2 regions of the Mesorhizobium sp. M9A.F.Ca.ET.002.03.1.2 genome follow, and region 2 is predicted to be linked to the other one. Evidence: riboswitches for the same ligand, from Rfam matches in the RefSeq annotation. Region 2 holds a riboswitch; the other holds the start of a gene.
What was found. Region 2 has a riboswitch for cobalamin ahead of EJ066_RS25920 (CbtB domain-containing protein). Riboswitches for the same ligand answer to the same signal wherever they lie in the genome.
Positions count from the first base shown of each region.

Region 1: linked by a shared signal. The riboswitch ahead of EJ066_RS09465 (aromatic ring-hydroxylating dioxygenase subunit alpha) and the one ahead of EJ066_RS25920 (CbtB domain-containing protein) in region 2 are both predicted to bind cobalamin.

Region 1 covers NZ_CP034443.1:1,878,794-1,890,267, reverse strand. The annotation lists gene EJ066_RS09500 (sugar ABC transporter permease) at 1-839, shown strand, start outside; gene EJ066_RS09495 (carbohydrate ABC transporter permease) at 841-1,995, shown strand; gene EJ066_RS09490 (alpha-glucosidase) at 2,000-3,664, shown strand; gene ugpC (sn-glycerol-3-phosphate ABC transporter ATP-binding protein UgpC) at 3,689-4,801, shown strand; gene EJ066_RS09480 (DUF680 domain-containing protein) at 4,897-5,115, opposite strand; gene EJ066_RS09475 (DUF680 domain-containing protein) at 5,262-5,486, opposite strand; cobalamin riboswitch at 6,007-6,209, shown strand; gene EJ066_RS09465 (aromatic ring-hydroxylating dioxygenase subunit alpha) at 6,426-7,673, shown strand; gene EJ066_RS09460 (hybrid-cluster NAD(P)-dependent oxidoreductase) at 7,697-8,797, shown strand; gene EJ066_RS09455 (FAD-binding oxidoreductase) at 8,926-9,672, opposite strand; gene EJ066_RS09450 (molybdopterin-dependent oxidoreductase) at 9,669-10,277, opposite strand; gene EJ066_RS09445 (MBL fold metallo-hydrolase) at 10,571-11,296, opposite strand; gene EJ066_RS09440 (diphosphate--fructose-6-phosphate 1-phosphotransferase) at 11,313-11,474, opposite strand, start outside.
Region 2 covers NZ_CP034443.1:5,340,486-5,351,959, forward strand. The annotation lists gene EJ066_RS25860 (ABC transporter permease) at 1-603, opposite strand, end outside; gene EJ066_RS25865 (ABC transporter ATP-binding protein) at 590-1,420, opposite strand; gene EJ066_RS25870 (ABC transporter substrate-binding protein) at 1,430-2,434, opposite strand; gene EJ066_RS25875 (RidA family protein) at 2,808-3,191, shown strand; gene EJ066_RS25880 (creatininase family protein) at 3,240-4,043, shown strand; gene EJ066_RS25885 (tyrosine phosphatase family protein) at 4,051-4,560, opposite strand; gene cobD (threonine-phosphate decarboxylase CobD) at 4,557-5,612, opposite strand; gene cbiB (adenosylcobinamide-phosphate synthase CbiB) at 5,611-6,579, shown strand; gene EJ066_RS25900 (hypothetical protein) at 6,607-6,921, opposite strand; gene cobO (cob(I)yrinic acid a,c-diamide adenosyltransferase) at 6,947-7,516, opposite strand; gene cobU (bifunctional adenosylcobinamide kinase/adenosylcobinamide-phosphate guanylyltransferase) at 7,641-8,168, opposite strand; gene EJ066_RS25915 (CbtA family protein) at 8,161-8,931, opposite strand; gene EJ066_RS25920 (CbtB domain-containing protein) at 8,947-9,126, opposite strand; cobalamin riboswitch at 9,163-9,360, opposite strand; gene EJ066_RS25925 (gamma-glutamylcyclotransferase) at 9,427-10,119, opposite strand; gene EJ066_RS25930 (aromatic ring-hydroxylating dioxygenase subunit alpha) at 10,236-11,417, shown strand.

The DNA of each region.
Region 1 (11,474 bases), 3.0 Mb from region 2:
TCGTCGGCCCAGCCATGATCATCCTCACCATCTACCTGATCTACCCTGTCGTGGAGACGCTCAGGCTGTCGTTCCTCGATCGCGGCGGCGCCGATTTCGTCGGCTTCGCCAACTATGAATGGGCGTTCGGCGACCGCGAGTTCCGCAGCTCCATCCTCAACAACATCATCTGGCTGGCGGTCGTACCCGCCGCCTGCACCTTCCTCGGGCTGATCATCGCCGTGCTCACCGACAAGATCTGGTGGGGAACCATCGCCAAGAGCCTGATCTTCCTGCCGCTCGCCATCTCCTTCGTCGGCGCCAGCGTCATCTGGAAATTCATCTACGAATATCGCGGCGAAGGCCAGACGCAGATCGGCCTGCTCAACGCCATCATCCAGTATTTCGGCGGCCAGCCGCAGGTCTGGATATCATTGCCGTTCTGGAACAATTTCTTCCTGATGATCATCCTGATCTGGATCCAGACCGGCTTTGCCATGGTCATCCTGTCGTCGGCCTTGCGGGGAATTCCCGAAGAGACGCTGGAAGCGGCTGTCATCGACGGCGCCAATCCGTTCCAGATATTCTGGAAGATCATGGTGCCGCAGATCTGGGGCACGATCGCCGTCGTGTGGACCACCATCACCATCCTGGTGCTGAAGGTTTTCGACATCGTGCTGACAATGACCAACGGCCAATGGAACAGCCAGGTTCTGGCCAATCTGATGTTCGACTGGATGTTCCGCGGCGGCGGCGATTTCGGCCGCGGCGCCACCATAGCCATCATCATCATGATCGCGGTCATTCCGATCATGGTCTGGAACATCCGCCAGGCCAACAAAGAGACGGGAGGACATTGAGATGGCCGTGTCGACCGGAAAGTCCTTTGCCAGCCGTTTCGGCGTCCATATAGCGGTCTTCATCTTCGTCGCGATCTGGACCGTGCCGACGCTCGGCATTCTCGTCTCGTCGCTGCGCGACAAGGATCAGATCATCGCCTCGGGCTGGTGGAACTCGTTCGCCAGTTCCACCCAGACGGAAGCGGGCCGGCTGCCACCCGCCTCGGAGCAAGTCGAGAAGGACGGCAAGTTCGTCCTCGAAGGCAACATCTTCGGCGACGATCCAGCCCGCGACATCAGCGCCTTCGGCGTCAAGTCGGCGGCGCCGACGCAATATCCAGCCGGCACGACAGCCGATCTCGGCGACGGCGAGACCTTGCAGCTCAACGCCGACGGCAGTTTCGTCATGGCCTCACCGAAGGCCTTCGAGGGCAAGCGCGGCCAGCGCGTCTACTACGCCTCGTCGGCGCCGCCGAAATTCACCACCGACAATTACGATACGGTGCTGTTTTCGGAAGGCATCGGCCGCTCCTTCATGAATTCGCTGACCGTCACCATTCCGGCGACCGTCATCCCGATCCTGATCGCGGCGTTCGCGGCCTATGCACTGGCCTGGATGCGCTTCCCCGGCCGGGCGCTGCTCATCGCGGTCATCATCGGCCTCCTGGTCGTGCCGCTGCAGATGTCGCTGATCCCGCTGCTGAAGCTCTACAACGGCGTCGGCAGCTTCTTCGGCGTGCCATCGAAAACCTATCTCGGCATCTGGCTGGCGCATACCGGCTTCGGCCTGCCCTTCGCCATCTATCTCCTGAGAAGCTACATTGCCGGCCTGCCGCGCGAAATCATGGAATCGGCGCGCATCGACGGCGCCAGCGATTTCGAGATCTTCGTCAAGATCGTGCTGCCTTTGTCGTTTCCGGTGCTGGCCTCCTTCGCCATCTTCCAGTTCCTCTGGGTGTGGAACGACCTTTTGGTCGCGATGGTCTTCCTCGGTACCGAGGGGGATCAGATCGTGCTGACCGCCAAGCTCAACGCGTTGCTCGGCTCGCGCGGCGGCGACTGGGAGATCCTGACGACGTCGGCCTTCATCACCATTGTCGTGCCGCTGATCGTGTTCTTCTCGCTACAGCGCTATTTCGTCCGCGGGCTGCTCGCCGGTTCGGTGAAGGGAGGTTGAGATCATGCAATCCGCCGTGAAAGCGACCGCAAAACCCGACCTCGCCGTCGACAGCGACTGGTGGCGAGGCGCCGTGATCTACCAGATCTATCCGCGCAGCTACCAGGACTCGAACGGCGACGGCGTCGGCGACCTCAAGGGCATCATCGGCAGGCTGCCCTACGTCGCGGCGCTCGGCGTCGACGCCATCTGGATCTCGCCGTTCTTCAAGTCGCCGATGAAGGATTTCGGCTACGACGTATCGGACTTTTGCGACGTCGATCCGATGTTCGGCACACTGGCCGATTTCGATGCGCTGACCGCCGAGGCGCACAGGCTAGGGCTCAAGGTGATGATCGACGAGGTGCTGTCGCATACCGCCGACAGCCATCCGTGGTTCAAGGAAAGCCGCTCGAACCGCACCAATCCCAAGGCGGACTGGTATGTCTGGGCAGACGCAAAGCCCGACGGCACGCCGCCCAACAACTGGCTGTCGATCTTCGGCGGCTCGGCCTGGCAGTGGGACACCAGCCGCCAGCAATATTACCTGCATAATTTCCTGGCCGAGCAGCCCGATCTCAACTTCCACAGCCGCGCGGTCCAGGACGCGCTGCTCGACGTCACCCGCTACTGGCTGGAACGCGGCGTCGACGGCTTCCGTCTCGACACCATCAACTTCTACTTCCACAGCCAGGGCCTGGAGGACAATCCGCCGCTGCCGCCCGAAGAGCGCAACGACCAGACCGCTCCTTCCGTCAACCCTTACAACTACCAGGACCATCTCTACGACAAGAGCCGCCCCGAAAACCTCGGCTTCCTCGAACGCTTCCGCGCCCTGCTCGACGAATATCCGGCGACGGCCGCGGTCGGCGAAGTCGGCGATTCACAGCGCGGGCTGGAGGTGGTGGCGGCCTATACCGCCGGCAGCAAGCGCGTGCATATGTGCTACTCGTTCGACTTCCTGGCGCCTGAAAAGATCAGCGCGGCAAAGGTGCGTTCGGTGCTGGAGGCGTTCGGCAAGGTCGCCAGCGACGGCTGGTCGTGCTGGGCCTTCTCCAACCATGACGTGATGCGCCCTGCCTCGCGCTGGGCAGCCGGCGAGGCCGACCCGACCGCTTATCTCAAGGTGATCTCGGCGCTGCTGATGTCGCTGCGCGGCTCCGTCTGCATCTATCAGGGCGAGGAACTCGGGCTCGGCGAAGCCGAGTTGCAGTTCGAGGACCTGCAGGACCCCTACGGCATCCGCTTCTGGCCGGAATTCAAGGGCCGCGACGGCTGCCGCACGCCGATGGTCTGGGATGGCGCCGCCATGAATGGCGGCTTCTCCAAGGCAAAGCCATGGCTGCCCGTGCCCGCCAAGCACCTTTCGCAAGCGGTCGATATGCAGCAGGGCGACGATGCCTCGCTGCTTGAACACTACCGGCGCTTTCTCGCCTTCCGCCGTTTGCATCCGGCGCTGGCCAAGGGCGATATCGACTTCATCGAAAGCGAGGGCGATACAGTCGCCTTCACGCGCCGCGAGGGCAACGAGCAGATCGTCTGCGTCTTCAACCTCGGCGGCCGACCGGCCGAAATCGATCTCGGCGGACGCTCGCTGCAGCCCTTGCCGGGGCACGGGTTTTCGGGACAGACTGGCGCCGGCTCCATCCGCCTCGGCGGCTACGGCGCCTGGTTCGGGCGTATCGACTGAATTTGCAATTCACTGGAGGGAATCATGGCCGATGTCACGCTAAGGCAAGTGAAGAAATCATACGGCAATCTCAACATTCTCCACGGCATCGACCTCGACATAAAGTCGGGCGAGTTCATCGTCTTCGTCGGCCCTTCGGGCTGTGGCAAGTCGACCTTGCTGCGCTCCATAGCCGGGCTTGAGGAAATCACTTCCGGGGAGCTCAAGATCGCCGGCGAAGTGGTGAACGACGTGCCGCCGTCGAAGCGTGGCATCGCCATGGTGTTCCAGTCCTATGCGCTCTATCCGCACATGACCGTCTACGACAACATGGCGTTCTCGATGAAGATCGGCAAGGAGAGCAAGGCCGAGATCGACAAGCGCGTGCGCCAGGCGGCGGAGATCCTGCAGCTGACCAAATATCTCGACCGCTTGCCCAAGGCGATGTCGGGCGGCCAGCGCCAGCGTGTCGCCATCGGCCGCGCCATCGTGCGCAACCCGAAGGTATTCCTGTTCGACGAACCGCTGTCGAACCTCGACGCGGCGCTGCGCGTCGCCACCCGCATCGAGATCGCCAAGCTCAAGGAGTCGATGCCTGCCACGACGATGATCTACGTCACCCACGACCAGGTCGAGGCGATGACGCTGGCCGACCGCATCGTCGTGCTCAAGGAAGGCCATATCGAGCAGGTCGGCACGCCGATGGAGCTCTACAAGAAACCCGGCAATCTGTTCGTCGCCCAGTTCATCGGCTCGCCGGCCATGAACATCCTGCCGGCGACGATCGACAAACCAGGCAACCCGACGGTCGTCAGCCATGTCGGCGGACGCAAGGCGACGGTGCCGATCGCCACCCCGGCATCGGCGAAGGGTGCTTCGGTGAGCTTTGGTGTCCGGCCGGAGGATCTGATGATCGCCACCGGCGCGGATTATCTATTCGAGGGAACGGTGGACTATGTCGAGCAGCTCGGCGAGGTCCAGCTCGTCTATGTCGACATCGGCCGTGCCGACCTGCCGCTGGTGACCAAGCTGCCAGGCAATGTCGAGGTCAAGCGGGGTGCTGCGCTGCGGTTGAGTGCCGATGCCGGCGACCTGCATATTTTCGACGCCGACGGACATTCCTTCACACTCCACCAGGCGGAAGCAAAGGCTGCTTGAGACCGGCAGCCGAACTGCCTGACATAAGCGGTTTGGCGAAGGCAAAAACAAGAGCGGCGGGCAAAGCCCGCCGCTCTTGTGCGTTCAGGTCGCTGTTAGCGGCCGAACAGGTCGCGGTCGCTGCCGTGGACCGGCTTCTCGTCAGCCGGAACCGGATTCTGCGCCGGGGCCGAATTCTGGATCGAAGCCGTGTACGAGCTGTCGACCGCGGCGGCCGGCTGGTTGGCGCCATTCGATCCATAGTTGTCGCTACCGGCAAAAGCGCTGCCGGAGATGGCCAGAATGGCGGCGGTGGCAAGAACAATCTTTTTCATTTCAGTACTCCTGGATTTTCGTATTCCACCAGCGCAGCGGGCAAATGCCGCCGCTCTCTGTTGTTGACCATGATCTTTTCCGAAAACCGGTTTCCACTTTTTGCTTCGCTGACCTTCAGTTCGGGATCATGGTCCGGAATCGGCTGTTAGTTGTTGCCGAAGAGGTTACGGTCGCTGCCGTGGGCAGGCTTCTCGTCGGCCGGAACCGGATTCTGCGCCGGGGCCGAATTCCGAACCGCAGCCGTGTACGAGCTGTCGACCGCAACGGCCGGCTGGTTGGCGCCGTCAGACCCATAATGGTCACTGCCTTCAGCAAAGGCGCTGCCGGTGATGGCCAGAACGGCGACGGCAGCAAGAGCGATCTTTTTCATTTTAACTACTCCAGTATCTTAGTTTCCCGTCCGTCCAGCGGCGTGTCTTGGGAGGAATTCGCGTCGTTCGGACAGCCCCGATGTGGGAAGGCCATTCGGCAGATTCCAATCACGAAGTTGTTCCGCGTGGACCAAGAATCTGCATCTTGAAATTGCGCCAGAGGCTCCTACAACCACAATTTTATGCTATATTATCAATTGGTTAGCTGAATCGCGCCATCCGGCCATTTGACGGATCGGCGAACTTGCGTTCACACTGTCCTGCACGCAGTGTCAACAGAAACGAACCGTTCGGTTCGATTTTAGAAACCGCTTAAAAAGCATTTTGAAGCCCGCTAACGAATCGTTGACCATTTCGGGCTCCAACAACGGCCCAATCCGGCATGCCTTGCAGCCAACGGCGCTCCCAGCCGGGTCGCAATTTCACCTCCCTCAAATTCCAGCCCGCAGGATTCGCGGCCGTGTCGCGCCGCATGGATACGATGTCGCTTTCATGCCGACAGTCAGCCGGCCGCCATGATTAGATCATGCCATCTCAGGTGCCGCTTGGTGACGACCAGGCGGAGAATTGGGAAGCCGGTCAGAACCCGGCGCTGCCCCCGCAACGGTGGTGGAGTTCAAGTCGCAACGGGAGACCACTGGGCCACAAGCCTGGGAAGGTGTCGCGGCCGTCCGTAAGGACACTCCAGAGCCCGGAAACCAGCCCGAGATTCGAGACTCGACTGATCGCGGTGGGCGGTCAAGAGGCGGGTAGTGCATGCCCGGCCGTATCGCCGGCGTGCAGCCGATCCTTCCTCCATCACCACCAGTTCAGTCCTTGGAGCGACGTGCGTCCACTTGGACGCACAAAGTACGCTCCAAGACTTTGAATCTGCGCATCGTGCTTTCCGAAAATCGATTCCGATTTTCGGGCCGATGCGACGAGTATGAGGACAGGACATGGATGCGCGCAACGACATGCTGAGGCTCTTGCACGGCCGCAGGGAAGGCTATTCGCTGGAACAGCCCTTCTACACCGATGCCGATTTCTTCAAGCTCGACATGGAGCTGATCTGGTATCGCGACTGGCTGTTCATCGGCCACGATTGCGAGTTCCCGAAGCCGGGCAGCTACATCACCGCCCAGATCGGCGACTATCCGGTCGTGCTGGTCCGCGACCAGCACGGCCAGATCAACGCCTTCCACAATTCCTGCCGGCATCGCGGCAGCCGCGTCTGCAACGCCGACAAGGGCACGGCGGCGAAGCTCGTCTGTCCCTATCACCAGTGGACCTACGAGCTGGACGGCCGGCTTTTGTTCGCAAGGCAGATGGCGGATGGTTTCGACAAGAGCCAGTTCGGCCTGAAGCCGGTCGCCTGCGAAAGCATCAGTGGCTACATCTTCATCTGCCTGGCCAAGGAGCCCGCGGATTTCGCGCCGATGCGCGCCATGATCGAGCCTTACCTCCTGCCGCACCGGCTGCGCGAGGCAAAGGTCGCCTTCGAATCGACCATCGTCGAGAAGGGCAACTGGAAGCTCGTCTGGGAGAACAACCGCGAGTGCTACCATTGCGCCGGCAACCATCCGGAACTGTGCAAGACATTCCCGGAAGCACCGACCGTGACCGGCGTGCAGGGCGCCGACAGCGACCCGGAAATGCTCGCGCATTGGGCCAAATGCGAGGCGGCGGGCTTGCCGAGCAGGTTCCGCATCGATCCGGCCGGGCAGTATCGCGCCACCCGCGCGCCGCTGCTGCGCGACGCCGTCAGCTATACGATGACGGGACGGCGCGCGGTAAAGAAGAACCTTTCCGACAGCGTTTCGACCGACCGCATCGGCTCGCTGCTGCTCTACCACTATCCGACGACCTGGAACCACATCCTCGGCGATCACGCGGTCACCTTCCGCGTGCTGCCGATCAGCGCCACCGAAACGGCCGTCACCACCAAATGGCTTGTCCACAAGGACGCGGTCGAAGGCATCGACTACGACCTCGCCGAACTCACCCATGTCTGGACCGAGACCAACGACCAGGACCGCCGCATCGTCGAGGAAAACGCCTTCGGCATCCTGTCGCCGGCCTATGAGCCCGGCCCCTATTCGGAGCTGCATGAGGGCGGCGTCATCCAGTTCGTCGAATGGTACGCCTCCTTCATCGGACCGCGCCTTGCCGAGGACGGCCGGCCGGCGTTGCGCAGCGTCGCCTGAAAAAGCTCAAGGGAATGAATGCGATGACGGACCTCGGGCTCTACCGCCATCTCGACGAGATGACGCCCTGGAACGACAGGCTCCAGGTGCTGGAAGTGATCGGCGTCAGCGACGAGGCGCCTGACGTGAAGACCTTCACCTTCCGCTCCGACAACCAGACCTGGTTCCGCTATAAACCCGGGCAGTTCGTGACGCTGGAACTGCCGACCAGCGAAGGGCCGCTGCTGCGGACCTATACGCTGTCGTCCTCGCCGTCGCGGCCGTTCTCCATTGCGGTGACGGTGAAAGCGCAGGCCGGCAGCATCGGCACACGCTGGATGTTCGATAATCTGAAACCCGGCATTCACGTGAAAGCCTATGGGCCGACGGGCGACTTTTCGCTGCACAGCCATCCCGCGGCCAAGTATCTGTTCGTCTCGGCCGGCTCCGGCGTGACGCCGATGATGTCGATGCTGCGCTGGCTGAACGACTGCGCGCCTTGGACCGATGTCGGCTTCGTCAACTGCGCGCGAAAGCCCGAGGAGATCATCTTCCGCAAGGAGCTCGAATTGCTCGGCAGCCGCATGCCGGGTCTGACGCTCGGCTTCATGATCGAGGAGCGCTCCAGCCGCGAGGGCTGGTTCGGCCATATGGGCCGGATAGACGCAATCCGGCTGCCGCTGCTGGCGCCCGATTTTCGCGAGCGCGAAGTCTTCTGCTGCGGCCCTGATCCGTTCATGCGCGCCGTGCGGCAGATGCTGGAGGCCGCCGGCTTCGACATGGCCAGCTATCATCAGGAAAGCTTTGCGGCACCGGCGGTGGAGGAAATACCGGCCCCGTTTGCCTCGCCGGCAGAAGGTGGGGTCGATATCCCTGGCGAAGCCGCAACGCCGATCCGATTCTCGCTTTCGGATGTCGATGCCGAATGCCTTGCCGGCCAGACCGTGCTGCAGACGGCGCGCGCTTCGAGCGTAAGAATCCCCGCGGCCTGCGAGTTCGGCCTGTGCGGAACCTGCAAGGTGAAAAAGGTCTCGGGCGACGTCGAAATGAGCCACAATGGCGGCATCCTCGATCACGAGATCGATGACGGCTTCATCCTCGCCTGCTGCTCGAAGCCGCTGACGGCGCTGGAAATCGAGGCCTGAGACGACAGGCTGAACGGCAGCACACCCGCTTAAAGCGCGTCGCGCCTGAAAGGATTCACGCGCTTTAAGTTCTTGTTCTTATGCATGTCGTTATCCCAAAACCGCTGCGCACTTTTGGGCGACATGCATTAGACCCCGTAGCGTTCGGTGCGGATGAGGCCTGCCGGAACGCCGGCATTTATCAGCGCCTCGGCAGCGGCCGACACGAAGGCATTCGAACCACAGACAAAGGCGAACCTTAGCGGCGCGGGAAGCCGCACTATTGATTGCGCCATCATCGCGGCATCGACCCGCCGCGAATGATCCGCCGGGCGCCGGGCCGGCTCGCGGGTCAGCGTCAGCACCAGATCGAAGCCGTCCCGGCGATCGTGGAAGTCGATCAGCTCGTCGCGAAAGATCACCTCGTTCCAGACACGCGCGGAAAACACCAACGCCATGGGCACCGCCGATTTCAGCGCGGCTCGATGGCGGATCATCGCCATCAGCGGCACCACGCCCGACCCGCCGCCGACCAGCAGAAGCGGGCCGCCGTCGCTGTCGGACCAGACGAAGTGGCCGCCGAGCGGGCCGCGCAATTCGACCTCGTCGCCGACCGCCGCCACCTCATGAAAGAACGGCGAGACCTCGCCGTCGTCTAACCTTTCGATCGCCAGTTCGATCGTCTCGCCCGATTCCGGCGCCGAGGCGATGGAGTAGGAGCGGCGCGCCTGATAGCCGTCCGGCGCCGTCAGCCTGACATCGACATGCTGCCCGGCACGATAGGCGAAAGGCCGCGACGGCCGGAGGAAAAAGCTGGTGACGCGCGGCGTGCGCTTTTCGATCCGGGTGATGGTGACCGTCTGCCAGGGCGACTGCGCCGCCGGCCCGTCGCTCATGGATCGCCCGTATAGCGCTGCTCGCGCCACGGGTCGCCATAGATGTGGTAGCCACGCAGTTCCCAGAAACCCGGCTCGTCGCGCTCGGTGAACTGCAAGCCGTTCAGCCACTTGGCCGATTTCCAGAAGTAGAGATGCGGAACCAGCAGCCGCGCCGGGCCGCCATGGTCCGGCGTGATCGGCTTGCCTTCGTAGAGCAGCGCCACCATCGCCTTGCCGGTGGTGAGATCCTTCGTCGGCACGTTGGTTGTATAGCCGTCGAAAGACAGCGCCAGCGTGAAGGGGCTCAGTGGCTCGATGCCGGCATCCGCCAGAATGTCGTCGACCAGCACGCCCTGCCACGCCGTGTCGAACTTGGTCCACGCGGTGACACAATGGATGTCGCGGGTCATCTTGGTCAGCGGCAGCGCGTTGAATTCCTTCCAATTCCACGTCTTGACCGGCCGCGGTCCGTGCTTGAGCGTGAACGACCACTCCTCGGTGCGCACGCGCGGCGTCGGCCCGGCCGACAGCACCGGAAACCCTTGCTCGAGGTATTGGCCGGGCGGGATACGCGCATCCGTGTCGGTGGGGGGCTTTCGCCCGGAGAAGCCGCGGGTGACCATCGAGACAATCCGTTTGCTTGGGGCCGTTTGCTTGGGGCCGTTTGCTGGAAGGCCGTCTGCCGGCCTGCACCAGTCTTCTCGAAGATGCTCTGGCGGGCAACCGAAATCTTGGCCGCGACAGAACCGGAAAATAAAAAACCCGCCTCGCGGCGGGTCGTCGGCGCAAATCAGCACCGTGAAATAATTCCTAGCATAACTGCCCTCACATGTCAAGTTGAAACTACCCGTGGTTGCAAGACAATCGCTTCAGGTTTGCCCTGAGTTCGCATGTCTTCCCGTCCTGCCGAAGCCTCCTATGCGCCTATCCCGTCTGTTCGCTTGAGATAGAAAGTGGCGATTTCGCGCATTCGCCTGGCGTCGAAGCTCGGTCCATGGCCGCCATGGCCGATGCGGATCGGCAGGTCGAGCAGCCGCTGCATCGTCCGGCGATAGGCGGCGCGGTCGGAGTCCGGCAGGTCGTCGATCAGCATGGCATCGTAGATGGCGTCGCCGGCGAAGAACAGGCCGTCGGCCTCATCGAACAGCGCGATCGAATCGGGCGAATGGCCCGGCAGATGCAGCACACGAAATTGCCGGTCGCCGAGATCGACAATGTCGCCCTCGCCAAGCGTCCGCGTCAGCGGCGCCGGCGGAATTTTGTAATCGGCTGCTTTCCAGCCCGGCGCCGGCAGCTTCGAGACCGCGCCGTCGAGCGTGTGGAACATGTGGGCGTAGGTGACCGCTTCATCCATGCTGTCGAATTGCGCGGCGCTGTGCCTCGGCCCTGCCCGCAGCGGGAATTCGTGCAGCGAGCCGACATGGTCAAGATGGATATGGGTAGCGACGACGAGCAGCGGCTTGCCATCAGGCGTATCGATCTCCGGCGCCAGCGGGCAAATACCCATGCCGGTGTCGACAAGCAGATCGACATCGCGGCCGCGCAGATGCCAGATGTTGGCGCGCACGAAATCATGCACGAATGGCTCGGTCAGCATCGTCGTGTTTTGATCGACGATGCTTCTGCTGAACCAATCGTCCATCAGAAGCGAGCCGGCATCAGACGAACGGCTTTCCGACCTTGTACTTTTCCGGCACCAGCCGCTTCAGATAGGCCATGCCCGCATCGGAAAGCTGGTTGACATCCGGTTTCATGAAATCATCCGGCATGTGGCGCGTCTTGCCGGCGACGTTCTTCAGCGGCACCTTCTTCAGCACGGT
Region 2 (11,474 bases):
CCCGCCGAGGAAATACGGCATCGCCGCCGGCAGGCGCAGATAGCGCAATTGCTGCCAGCGGGTCGCGCCGTTGAGCTTGAACATGTCGCGCAGATTGCGATCGACGGAGTTGAGGCCGAGCGTGGTGTTGGACAGGATCGGGAAGAAGGCAACGATCCAGGCACACAGCAGGAGCTTCGTCGTCTGGTTGTCGACATAGATGTTGATCAGCGGGAAGATCGCGACGATCGGCGTCACCTGCAGGACGATGGCAAACGGGAAGAACGACATCTCCACCCATTTTGATTGCGCGAACAGCACCGCCAGCCCAACCCCGCCGATGACGGCCAAAGCCAAGCTGAGGAAGGTGATCTTGAGCGTCACCAGCAGCGAGGAGAACAGCAGCCCGGCATCGTCATAAAGCGTTTGAAGCACCACGCCGGGGCGCGGCAGGATGTATTTCGGGATGTCGTTCCAGACGCAGATGCTATCCCACAGCCAGATGGCCAGGATCATGATCGCCAGCGGCAGCAGCCATCGGCCGATCCGTTCGAGCCGCTCCTGGCGCACGCGACGCGCCTCTTCGGGGTCGAGCGTCAGTGCGTGTTCTTCAATGGCCGTCATGATGGGGTCCGGCTGTTGAGTTGATGGCGCCGATCAGCACATCGGACGCCTGGCGGCAGAGCGCGGCATAATCGGGCGAGGTGCGGAAGGTCTCGTTGCGCGGATAGGGCGCATCGACGGCGAATTCCCTGAACACCCGGCCCGGTCGCGCCGCCATGACGACGACGCGGTTGGACAGGAAAACGCTTTCGAAGACGCTGTGGGTGACGAAGACGACGGTGAACCGCTCGTCCTGCCATAGTTCCAGAAGATCGTTGTTGAGCTTGAAGCGGGTGATCTCGTCGAGCGCCGCGAACGGCTCATCCATCAAGAGAATCCGCGGCTTGGTCACCATGGCGCGGGCGATCGAGACGCGCATCTTCATGCCGCCGGAGAGCTCGCGCGGCACGGCATTCTCGAAGCCGGTCAGGTGAACCCGCGCCAGCATCTCCATGACCGCCGGCGCCGCCATGGCCCGCGACACGCCCTTCAAGCGCAGCGGCAGCCAGACATTGTCAAAGACATCGGCCCAGGGCAGCAGCGTCGGCTCCTGGAAGACGAAACCAATATTCGAGCGGTCGAAGGTGCTGCCGCCGCGCCAGTCGAGCAGGCCGGAGGTCGGCGTCGCCAGACCGGCGATGAGGCGCAAGGCCGTCGACTTGCCGCAGCCGGACGGGCCGAGAAGGCTGAGGAAGTCGCCGTCCCTGATCGTCAGGTCGACGTCGCTGAGCGCTGTCACGCCGTTGGAAAAGACCTTGCCGACGCCGCGCAGCGCCAGCAGCATCGGATTTTTGCCCGATGCGCTTGCCGGCGCTTGCGCCACTTTCTCCTGCATCATGCCTGGGTGCTATTTCTTCAGGTCGATCCCGACGCCCTTGTTGACGAAGGCCAGCGTGTAGGACTTCTTGATATCGACGCCGTCCGGCACGACCTTGGCCTTGACCATCTTGTCGTAGAAGCTCTGGATGCGCGTGTCGGTCATCGCGCCGATGCCGAGTTTTTCGGTATCACCGGAATCGACGATGCCGAATTTCTTCATCTGCTCGATCGAAAACGCGATCTGCTCGTCGCTGATGTCGGGGTTGTCCTTCTTGATCGCCGCGTTGGCGGCGGCGTTGTCGCCGTAGAGATAGTTGTACCATCCCTTGGCCGAACCATCGACGAAACACTGAACCACCTCCGGCCGTTTGTCGATCGTGGTCTGCATGGTTTCGATCGTCGTCGCATAGGTGTCGAAGCCGTAGTCGGCGAGCAGGAACAAATTGGGCTGGAAGCCACCTTCCTTGGCGACCGCATAGGGCTCCGAGGTCACGTAGCCTTGCTGGATCGACTTCGGATTGGCGATGAAAGGTGCGGGGTTGAACGTATAGGGCACGCGTTTGGCCGGGTCGAAGCCGAACTCGGTGATCATCCACTGGAAGTAGCTCTGCGCACCCTCGTCGCCCAGTATGTACTGGTCCGCGTTCTTCAAATCCTCCCATTTGTCGAGCCCCTGACCTGGATGGGCCATGATCACCTGCGGCTCTTTCTGGAAGGAGGCGGCGACCACGCGCAGCGGAATGTCCTGCTGGACGGCGTCGAAGGCCTGCAGCAAGTTGCCGCCCATGTAGAAGTCGATCTTGCCGGCGAGCAGCAACGGCCGGCCGCTGACCTGCGGGCCGCCCTGCATGATCGTCACGTCGATGCCGCACGCCGCATAGGTGCCGTCCGCCACGGCCTGATAGTAGCCGCCATGCTCGGCCTGGGCGAGCCAGTTGGTGCCGAAGGTGACTTTCTCGTTCGCCGCCGCGCTCAGCGTGCTTGCGGCAATCAGCACGATCGCGCCTGCCGAGACCTTAAGTTTTTCGTCCATCCACACCACCCTCTGTTGGCTCCGGCGCGCCACGCGCCGGGCTCGACACCATCGATTCAAGAAGCAAGACACATGCCACCGCCGCAGCCGCCCGCCTGCGCAAGAGCCGCATGCGAAAGCCGGGCGGGTCATGCTGTACCGAGGGCATCGTGCCTATTTTTTGAACGCCTGTCCATAATCGCCCTGATAACATGCACTGCATCTTGAAGGCTTGCCTAACCCGGCCCTAAGAGCGTCCACTTGGACGCACAAAAGTACGCTCTAAAACTTTGAAGCATCGCATCGTGCTTTCCGAACCGAAGGGCAGCGTAGCAAAAATCGATCCCGATTTTTCGATCCGATGCGATAGGCTGACGGCAGACTGGAGATTTTCATGTTCAAATTCCTGACGCCGAAGTCGATCAAGCCGCCTTTCGCCCGCTACAGCCATGGCGTCGAGGTGCCGCCCGGCAAGAGGCTGGTGCTGTGTTCGGGCCAGGTTGCGATCACCCCCGATGATCAGATCCCGGAGGATGCCGGCGCGCAGGCCGAGCTCTGTTTTCGCAACATCGCCGTGATTCTCGATGAGGCCGGGCTTGAACTCTCCGATATCGTCCGCATCAACGCCTATGTCACCGATCGCGCTTACCTCAGGCCCTATATGGACGTCCGCGACCGCCTGTTCACCAGCCCGGCGCCGGCCTCGACGCTGATGATCGTTTCCGGGTTCGCGCGACCTGAGTTCAAGGTCGAGATCGAGGTCATCGCGGCAGGGTGATCGACAGGCGATCCTTCCCGCGCTAGGTCTGCATCGAAGAGGCATGACATGACCGTTGCAAACAAACGCGTATGGTGGGGCGACTACCGGACCACCGAATACGCGACCATCGATCCGGAAGCGACGATCGCCGTGCTGCCGGTGGCGGCGATCGAACAGCACGGCCCACATCTGCCGGTTTCGACCGACACCTCGATCATGAACGGCATGCTTGAGACGGTGATCGCCCGCCTGCCCTACGATCTCGACGTCCGCATTCTTCCCGTCCAGGCGGTGGGCAAGTCGAACGAGCACCTGCATGCGCCGGGAACCCTCACTCTGCCGGCGGCGATTTTGATCGAGGCGTGGACCGAGCTTGGCCTGTCGATCGCGCGGGCCGGGTTGAGGAAACTGATCGTCGTCAACTCGCATGGCGGCAATGAGGAGATCATGGGCATTGTCACGCGCGAATTGCGGGTGCGCGCAAAGATGCTGGCGGTGAAGACGAGCTGGCAGCGCTTTGGCCGGCCGGCCGGCATGTATACCGAGCTTGAAGACCGCCAGGGCATCCATGGCGGCGATGTCGAGACGTCGCTGATGCTGCATTTCCGGCCGGATCTTGTCGACATGGCAAAGGCCGACAATTTCGTGTCCAACGTGGCCCGCGCCGAAAACGAATTTTCGCTGCTGCGCCACACCGGGACGCACGCCTTCGCCTGGATCGCCACCGACCTCAACCCGAACGGCGTGGTCGGCGACGCCAGCATTGCAACGGCCGAAAAGGGCAGGCTAACCGCCAGCCATCAGGCCGACGGTTTCATCAGCCTGTTGAAGGATGTGCGCAAGGCGAAACTGGCCGACTGGCTGGCGTAGACTCTTATCAGCCGTCGATCTTCAGCACGAACGGCGCGCCTTCGAAGGCGTCCGCTCCGCGCCCGATCGCCTGGATCGCACGGGTCATGCGGCCGTTGCGGTCGAGCAGCGTATCGGCGACCGCAATCAGTCGCGGATTGGGTGTCGCCGTCGGCGACAGCGCGCGCAGCGTCTCGGCCAACTCGACCTCGTCACGCTTTGGCGCCAGTGCGGCCGCAATGATGTAGGCCGAGGCGGTCGAACGGCTGATGCCGGCATAGCAATGCACGACCAGCGGTCTCGCACGATCCCATTGCCGCGCGAAATCGAGCAGGTTGCGGACATGCGTCTCGCCCGGCATGGTCATGCCCTCATGCGCCACCGCAATATCGTGCATGACCAGATGCAGATGGTTTTCCCTGATGATCGACGCCGGACGCGTCACCTCGGTGCCGGCGGCCAGCAGGGAAAGCAGCCGCTCGGCGCCGGTCTTCGCGACCGTTTCCTCGACCTTCGACAGCGAACAGACATGGATCATTGCATCTTTTCCTCTACCTGATCGTCGCGCCGCTGCGCCCAGTCGGCAAGAGCCGATTCGAGCCGCTGCCATTCCTCGCCCTCGCCCGGCAGCCCGGCGCGCAGCACATCCGGCCGGCCGGAGAAATGACGAAGCAGGATGCCGCGCTCACCGAGCGCCAAAAACAGCCCGGCGGCGTCCGCCAGCCTGATATAGCGGAACAGCGTGGTGCCGCCGGCGACAGGCACGCCGAAGCGACCGAACAGCGCATCGAGCCGCGCCGCATCCCCAACCAGACGGCGTCGCATCTCGACCTGCCAACCGGTGTCGGCAAGCGCGCGGATACCGTATTCGAGCGCCGGTCCGGCGACCGCCCATGGCCCGAATTGCGCCTCCAGCCGTTCGACCGTCAGCGCGTCGGCCATCGCAAAGCCAAGCCGCAGGCCGGCCAGCCCAAAGAACTTGCCGAAGGAACGCAGCACGACGATGCCGCCCTGGTCGATATCGCCGGCCAGGCTTTCGCCAAGCGGGCCGGCATCCATGAAGGCCTCGTCGACGACCAGCAACCCGCCTCTGGCGTGCAATTTTCCGGCAAGCTCAAGCAGCCTCTGACGCTCGACAATGCGCCCATCCGGATTGTTGGGGTTGACGACGATGGCGAGGTCGGCTCCTGCCAAGACTTCGAAATCGTCGACCTCCGTCACCGCATGGCCGGCGATCGCCGCTGCCCGCTGATGTTCGGCATAGGTCGGCCCGAGCACCAACGCCTTGCCAGGGCTCGCCAGCGAGGCGACGCGCGGCAACAGGATCTGCGTGCCGGGCGCCGCCGCCACATTCGCCGCCGAAGGCGCGCCATAGGCGCTCGCCGCGACATCAGCCAGATCACGGACCCGCGCGGCTTCCGGCAATCTTGACAGAGCGGTGGCGGGCAGCTCGAAAAAAGGGTAGGAGTGCGGATTGATACCGGTCGAGAGGTCGACGAAGGGTTGTGGCGCATAGGGGAAAAGCCCCCTCGCCCGTCCAAGGCTTCCTCCGTGATCCACCACTGCCGCCGCGCCATCAAGAAGCTTCATGTCGATCCTGATCGCTTTCCTGTCACTGGTTGTTGAAATCGTTGTCGGCTACCCAGCCTGGCTGTTTGGCGCTATCGGCCATCCCGTCACCTGGATCGGCAGGCTGATATCCTTTCTCGACCGCAGGCTCAACCGCGCCGCTGATTCCGACGCTGTCCGTCGTCGGCGCGGCGTTGATGCCCTGCTGATCATCGTGCTGGTGCCGGCCATCATCGCTTTCGCGGTGGAAACCATGCTTTCGGGCATTCCCGCCGGATTGATCCTCACGGCGATCCTGGCGACATCGCTGCTGTCGCAAAAGAGCCTGGCCGAGCATGTCGAGGCTGTGGCCGACGGACTCGACAATGGCGGACTCGACATCGGCCGTCTTGCCGTCTCGCAGATCGTCGGCCGCGATGCCAAAAAGCTCAACAGGCCTGGGGTCTGCCGCGCGGCGATCGAAAGCCTGGCCGAGAATTTTTCCGACGGCGTCGTCGCGCCCGTCTTCTGGATCGGCGTCGGCGGGCTGGCCGGCGGCGTTGCCTACAAGGCCGCCAACACGGCCGATTCGATGATCGGCCACCGCACCCCGCGCCACGAGGCCTTCGGCCGAGCGACGGCGCGCTTCGACGATCTGATCAACCTGCCGGCGTCGCGGCTGACCGCGCTGCTCATCGTGCTGGCCGCTTTCCTCGTCAAAGGCGCCGACGCCGACAACGCCTGGCGCACCATGCGGCGCGACGCGAAGAAGCACCGCTCGCCCAATGCCGGCTGGCCTGAGGCAGCGATGGCCGGCGCGCTCGGCCTAGCGCTCGCCGGCCCGCGCTCTTATGGCGGCGTCATGGTCGATGATGCTTTCATGGGCGAAGGCGGTCGCCGCGAAGCGGAAAGCGCCGATATCAGGCGAGCGCTGAAACTCTACCGGGTCGCCGACTTTCTGCTGATTGGCCTGTTTGGGTTGCTGTCGGTGATCGTTGTCTTGATGTGAATGTCAGGATGGTCGCAAAAATCCCACTTACCAAGTAACACGGACTTCCTTTGCGCCTGAGTCAGCGGCCTCGCCAAATCTTTTGATCGCATATCCGCCGGCAGCTACGGGAGAAGATTTCAGCACGGGCTCGATTGCAACAAAAAGTCGTTCAGCGTCTGGCCCGTACAGATAGAGGATACATTTGCCTTCACCAAACTCGTCGCCATCAAACTCGCCGACCGAAGTATCCCTGATAACTTGTTCTAGCCTATCCTCCAAAACGAAAATGGATTCGCGTTCTTGCGGCGCCCCAAACTGACCGCCGTTGAGAAGAAGATAGACGATTACCGCCTGTTCCACGAACAATCTCCAGCTTGCCGAGCGCTCAAAACTCTATCCCCTGCTGCGCCTTCACGCCGGCGGAAAAGTGATGCTTGGTCACGCCCATCTCGGTGACCAGATCGGCCGCATCGACCAGCGCCGGCTTGGCGTTGCGGCCGGTGACAACGACATGCAGCCCCTCGCGCCGCCCCTTCAGCGCCGCCACCACCTTATCGAGATCGAGATAGTCATAGCGCAGCGCGATGTTCAGCTCGTCGAGCACCAGAAGGCTGATCGATGGATCGGCCATCAGCTCCAGCGCCTTGGCCCAGGCGGCTTCGGCGGCGGCGATGTCGCGCTTCAGGTCCTGCGTCTCCCAGGTAAAACCCTCGCCCATCGTGTGCCAGACGACCCGATCGCCGAAAACGGCAAAGGCATCCTTCTCGCCGGTGTGCCATTTGCCCTTGATGAACTGGACGACGCCGACGCACTTGCCGTAGCCGAGCATCCTCAGCGCCAGCCCGAAGGCGGCGGTGGTCTTGCCCTTGCCGGGGCCGGTGTTGACGATCAGCAGGCCCTTCTCGACCGTCTTTGCCGCGACCTCGGCGTCCTGCACCGCTTTGCGCTTGGCCATCTTGGCGCGGTGGCGTTCCTCGTCCCTGTCGTTAATCGGCCCGTCTTCGATATGCGGCCCGTCTTCGATATGCGGCTTGTCTTCGATATGCGGCTTGTCTTCGATGTGCTTGGTATCAGCCATGTCATTTCACCTTGAGCGGCAGCCCCGCCACCATCAGCAGCACCGTATCAGCCACTGCCGCGACCTGCTGATTGAGCCGGCCGGCGGCGTCGCGAAACCGGCGGGCGAGCGCATTGTCGGGCACGATGCCTTGCCCGACTTCGTTGGAAACCACGAACCATGGCCCGCGCGGCCGCGACAGCACATCCGCCAGCTCAAGGCATTCGGCCTCGATGTCGCGTTCGGCCAGCATATGGTTGGTCAGCCACAGCGTCAGGCAGTCGATCAGGACAGGCCGGCCGTCGGGCAAAGCCTCGATCGCGCCGACGAGATCGAGCGGCGCGTCGATGGTCGTCCAGCCCTCGCCGCGCCGCGACCGGTGCAGCACGATGCGTTCGCGCATTTCGTCGTCGTAAGCCTCGGCGGTGGCGATATAGGTCCACGGCGCCGGACAGGCCGTTATCAGTCCTTCGGCGTGCGCGCTTTTACCGGAGCGCGCACCGCCGATGACCAGGGTCAGCGTCCCGCCGGGAGCAACGCGATCAGGCAAAGCTGTCGCGCAGGCCGGTCGCGCTGCCGGTGAAGCGGCCGCGCACCACGCCGACGACGACGCCGAGCACCAGCCAGAACACCAGATTGGTCAGCGTCACCGCCACCACGAACTGGTGGTGCAGGCCTTCCGGGATCGGCGACTCGAAACTGTCGGGCTGCGGCGCGCCGACGATATGCGGCGCCACGATCAGCGCCACGGCCAAGATCGCCAGTGGCAGCGACTTGCGGAAAGCAAGCAGGCCGAGACCGGCCGCCGTCGCCACCACGGTCGCCGTCCACCAGATCTGGCGCTGGGCGAGATCGGCCGCCGGCATCGCCGGCAGCTCGGGCGGCAGGCCAAGGTTAGGAGCCAGCGTGAACACCGCAAAGCCGGCGAGGCCCCAGAACAGACCCTGACGCCAATTGCCGATGCCGCCGGCGAACTCCGAAGCGGCGACCAGGATCAGCGCAAAGCCGATGCCGGTGACGACATTGGCAACGACGTTGAAGGCGAAGCGCTCGAAACCGTCGGCCGGCGCCCAGCCTTCGTCTTCCGGAGCGGCAGCTTCGGCTGGCGCCGCGCTGGTCATGGCATCGGTATCGGTGGCGTTCGCGGCGGGCGCCGCGGCATGGTCATGTGTGTGGCCGCCGCCGGCCTGTTCGTAGACTTCCGCCTTGAGAATGAGCGGCACGGTGGCGTAGGCTTGCATGCAGGCGAGAACGACGCCGGCCACGAGCCCTGCGACCGCCGCGATGAACACGACGTTGCGAAACAGTGTCATGATGTCAATCCCTCGTCAGTGGCAGGGAAATGCCATCGAGTGGCGATAGTCGTGAGCGGCATTGTGCACCGCATCGATATGCGAGAAGCCGACAAAGCCCATCACGAAAATGCCGAGACATGCAGCAAGCGCCAGCTGCATGAAGCGCGACTGCGAGGAGACGGAAGCGCCGAGGGAGACGGAAGCGGTATTCATGTCTTGTCCTTTCGCCCTCCACCCGAGGGCATAGAAGTCAGTTCTCCTGTCGCCGGCAGGTCTCCTGGCTCGCGGATCAGCACCCTTCCCCACCTTCCCGAAGACAAATCTTCAGTGGCATATGGAGAGGACTACCGCACACAGTTGCGGGGGCAGCCACGGCATTGGGCAAACAATTCACCCTCACCGCATTCCCTCTTGGTTCCAAACGGAACCGACGACAGCTGTGACTATAGGCAGAATCGTCGCGCCCGGCAAACCAAATTCCGCCAGCCGCCAACTGGAATGCGCCATTTGGCTTCAGCCTTCCAACGAGACGATCCGATTGGCGACCAGTTGCTGCAACTGCCAAAGATGGCGGTCGTGAATGCCGCGCTCTTCTAGGTTTTTCACCGTGTTGTAGAGGTAGTCGACGCCTGATCCCCAGTGTCCACAGGACGTCGTCAGTCTTTCGACGACCTCGTGCTCATCGAGCGAACCAGCATAGGTGATGCCGCTGCGATTGATGACGAAAGCCAGCGCCCTCACCGGACCGCCATTGCTCGCCAGCCTGAGAATACGAGGCTTATAGCTTGTCGGCTTCAGCGTCATTTCGCGTCGGAAAAGCCTGCCCAATTGCTGCCGCCGATCGCCATCGGTTAGCCGAAAAGCGATGCCCTTGCACTGCCCTCCGCGGTCCAGAGCCATCATCAGGCCGGGGCGATCTTTGGTGCCGCGCCAGCGCGTCATGTTCATGCAAAAAGACCGGTGCCAGCCACGCACCACGGCGACACGTTCGTCGACATGGTCGATTTCGGGTTTCCAGATCAGCGAACCGTAGCCAAACAGCCACAACGGTTCGGCGGCAGGGAGTTCTGCCTGTAACTCGTCCAGCATCGCGTCATAGTCGCCATCATCCAGATGCATGACATCCGGGTCAGGTCCAGCATCCTGGACCTCACGCCAACAGCGCGCGACCAGCTCCGGCGTAAGCGCCATCTGTCGTGTGGCCACGTTCCAGATCCCTTTTCTTGCCGCATGATTATGCGTCCCGATCGAGACTCGCAATGCCGTCGCGATTGACAATTTTCGCGGCCGGGTGTCGGCTGGCACATCATAGGAAGCCGGCCATGCAACCCAGCCCCAGCGACCACGATGCCTATAACGGTTTGACGCGACCTGAACCGACGCTGCCGGCGTCGGACTACTGGAACCTGGACGCCTATCAGCGCGATCTCGACGCCATCTGGTATCGAAACTGGCTGCTCCTCTGCCGCGAGGCCGACCTTGCTCAGCCGCTGGCGTTCAAGACGTTCCGTGTCGGCACGCAGGAGATCGTCGTGCTGCGCGACGAGGCAGGCGCGCTTCGCGCCTTCCACAACACCTGCCGGCATCGCGGCTCGCAGCTTTGCCGAGAAAGCGAAGGACGGCTGAAGGCGCGGCTCATCACCTGCCCCTATCACGCCTGGTCCTATTCGCTGCGCGGCGATCTCGTGCGCGTGCCGTCGAAATCGCTGCCTGAAGGCTTCGACAAGGCCGATCATCCGCTCTACCGCGTGGCGCTGTCGGTGTGGCGCGGTTTTGTCTTCGTCAATCTCGCGGAAGACGCCGCCGGGTTGGCTGAAACGTCCTTCGATCCCACATCTGGCAGCCTCGCCAACTGGCCGCTGGAAACACTGGTCACCGGCCATGTGCTGCGCAAGGTGATGAACTGCAACTGGAAGATCTTCTGGGAGAACTTCAACGAGTGCCTGCATTGCCCGGGCGTCCACAAGGACCTGTCGCGGCTGGTGCCGATCTATGGCCGCGGCCTGATGGGGCGGCACGACGACCCGGAATGGGCACGCCACGCCGACAATGACGCGCCGGAGTTTTCCGGCGGCCTGCGGGCCGGGGCCGAGACATGGTCGCGCGACGGCCACGTCCACGGTCCGGTCTTTTCCGGCCTGACGCCCGCCGAGCGTACCGCCGGGCAGACCTATGCCACCAACCTGCCGTCTACGTTCATCGTCGGCCATGTCGACTATGTCAGGACCGTGCGGCTGGTGCCGCTCGGACCGGAGCAGACCGAACTGACCGCCGAATGGCTTTTTTCGCCCGAAGCCCTCGCCGATCCAACGGCGGACCTCGACAACATCGTCGCCTTCGGCAGGCAGGTGCTGGAGGAGGACGCTGATATCTGCGAGGTCAATCAGAACGGCCTGCGCTCGAGGCGCCACAAGGCCGGCGTGCTGATGCCCGAAGAATATGAACTGCACCGCTTCCACAACTGGGTGCGCGAGCAGCAAACAACGCTTTCATCCAATCTGTGAACATCAAGGGGATTTGGCCCGCCTTCTTTTGTCCGGGGCAACCATGATAGTCGTCTT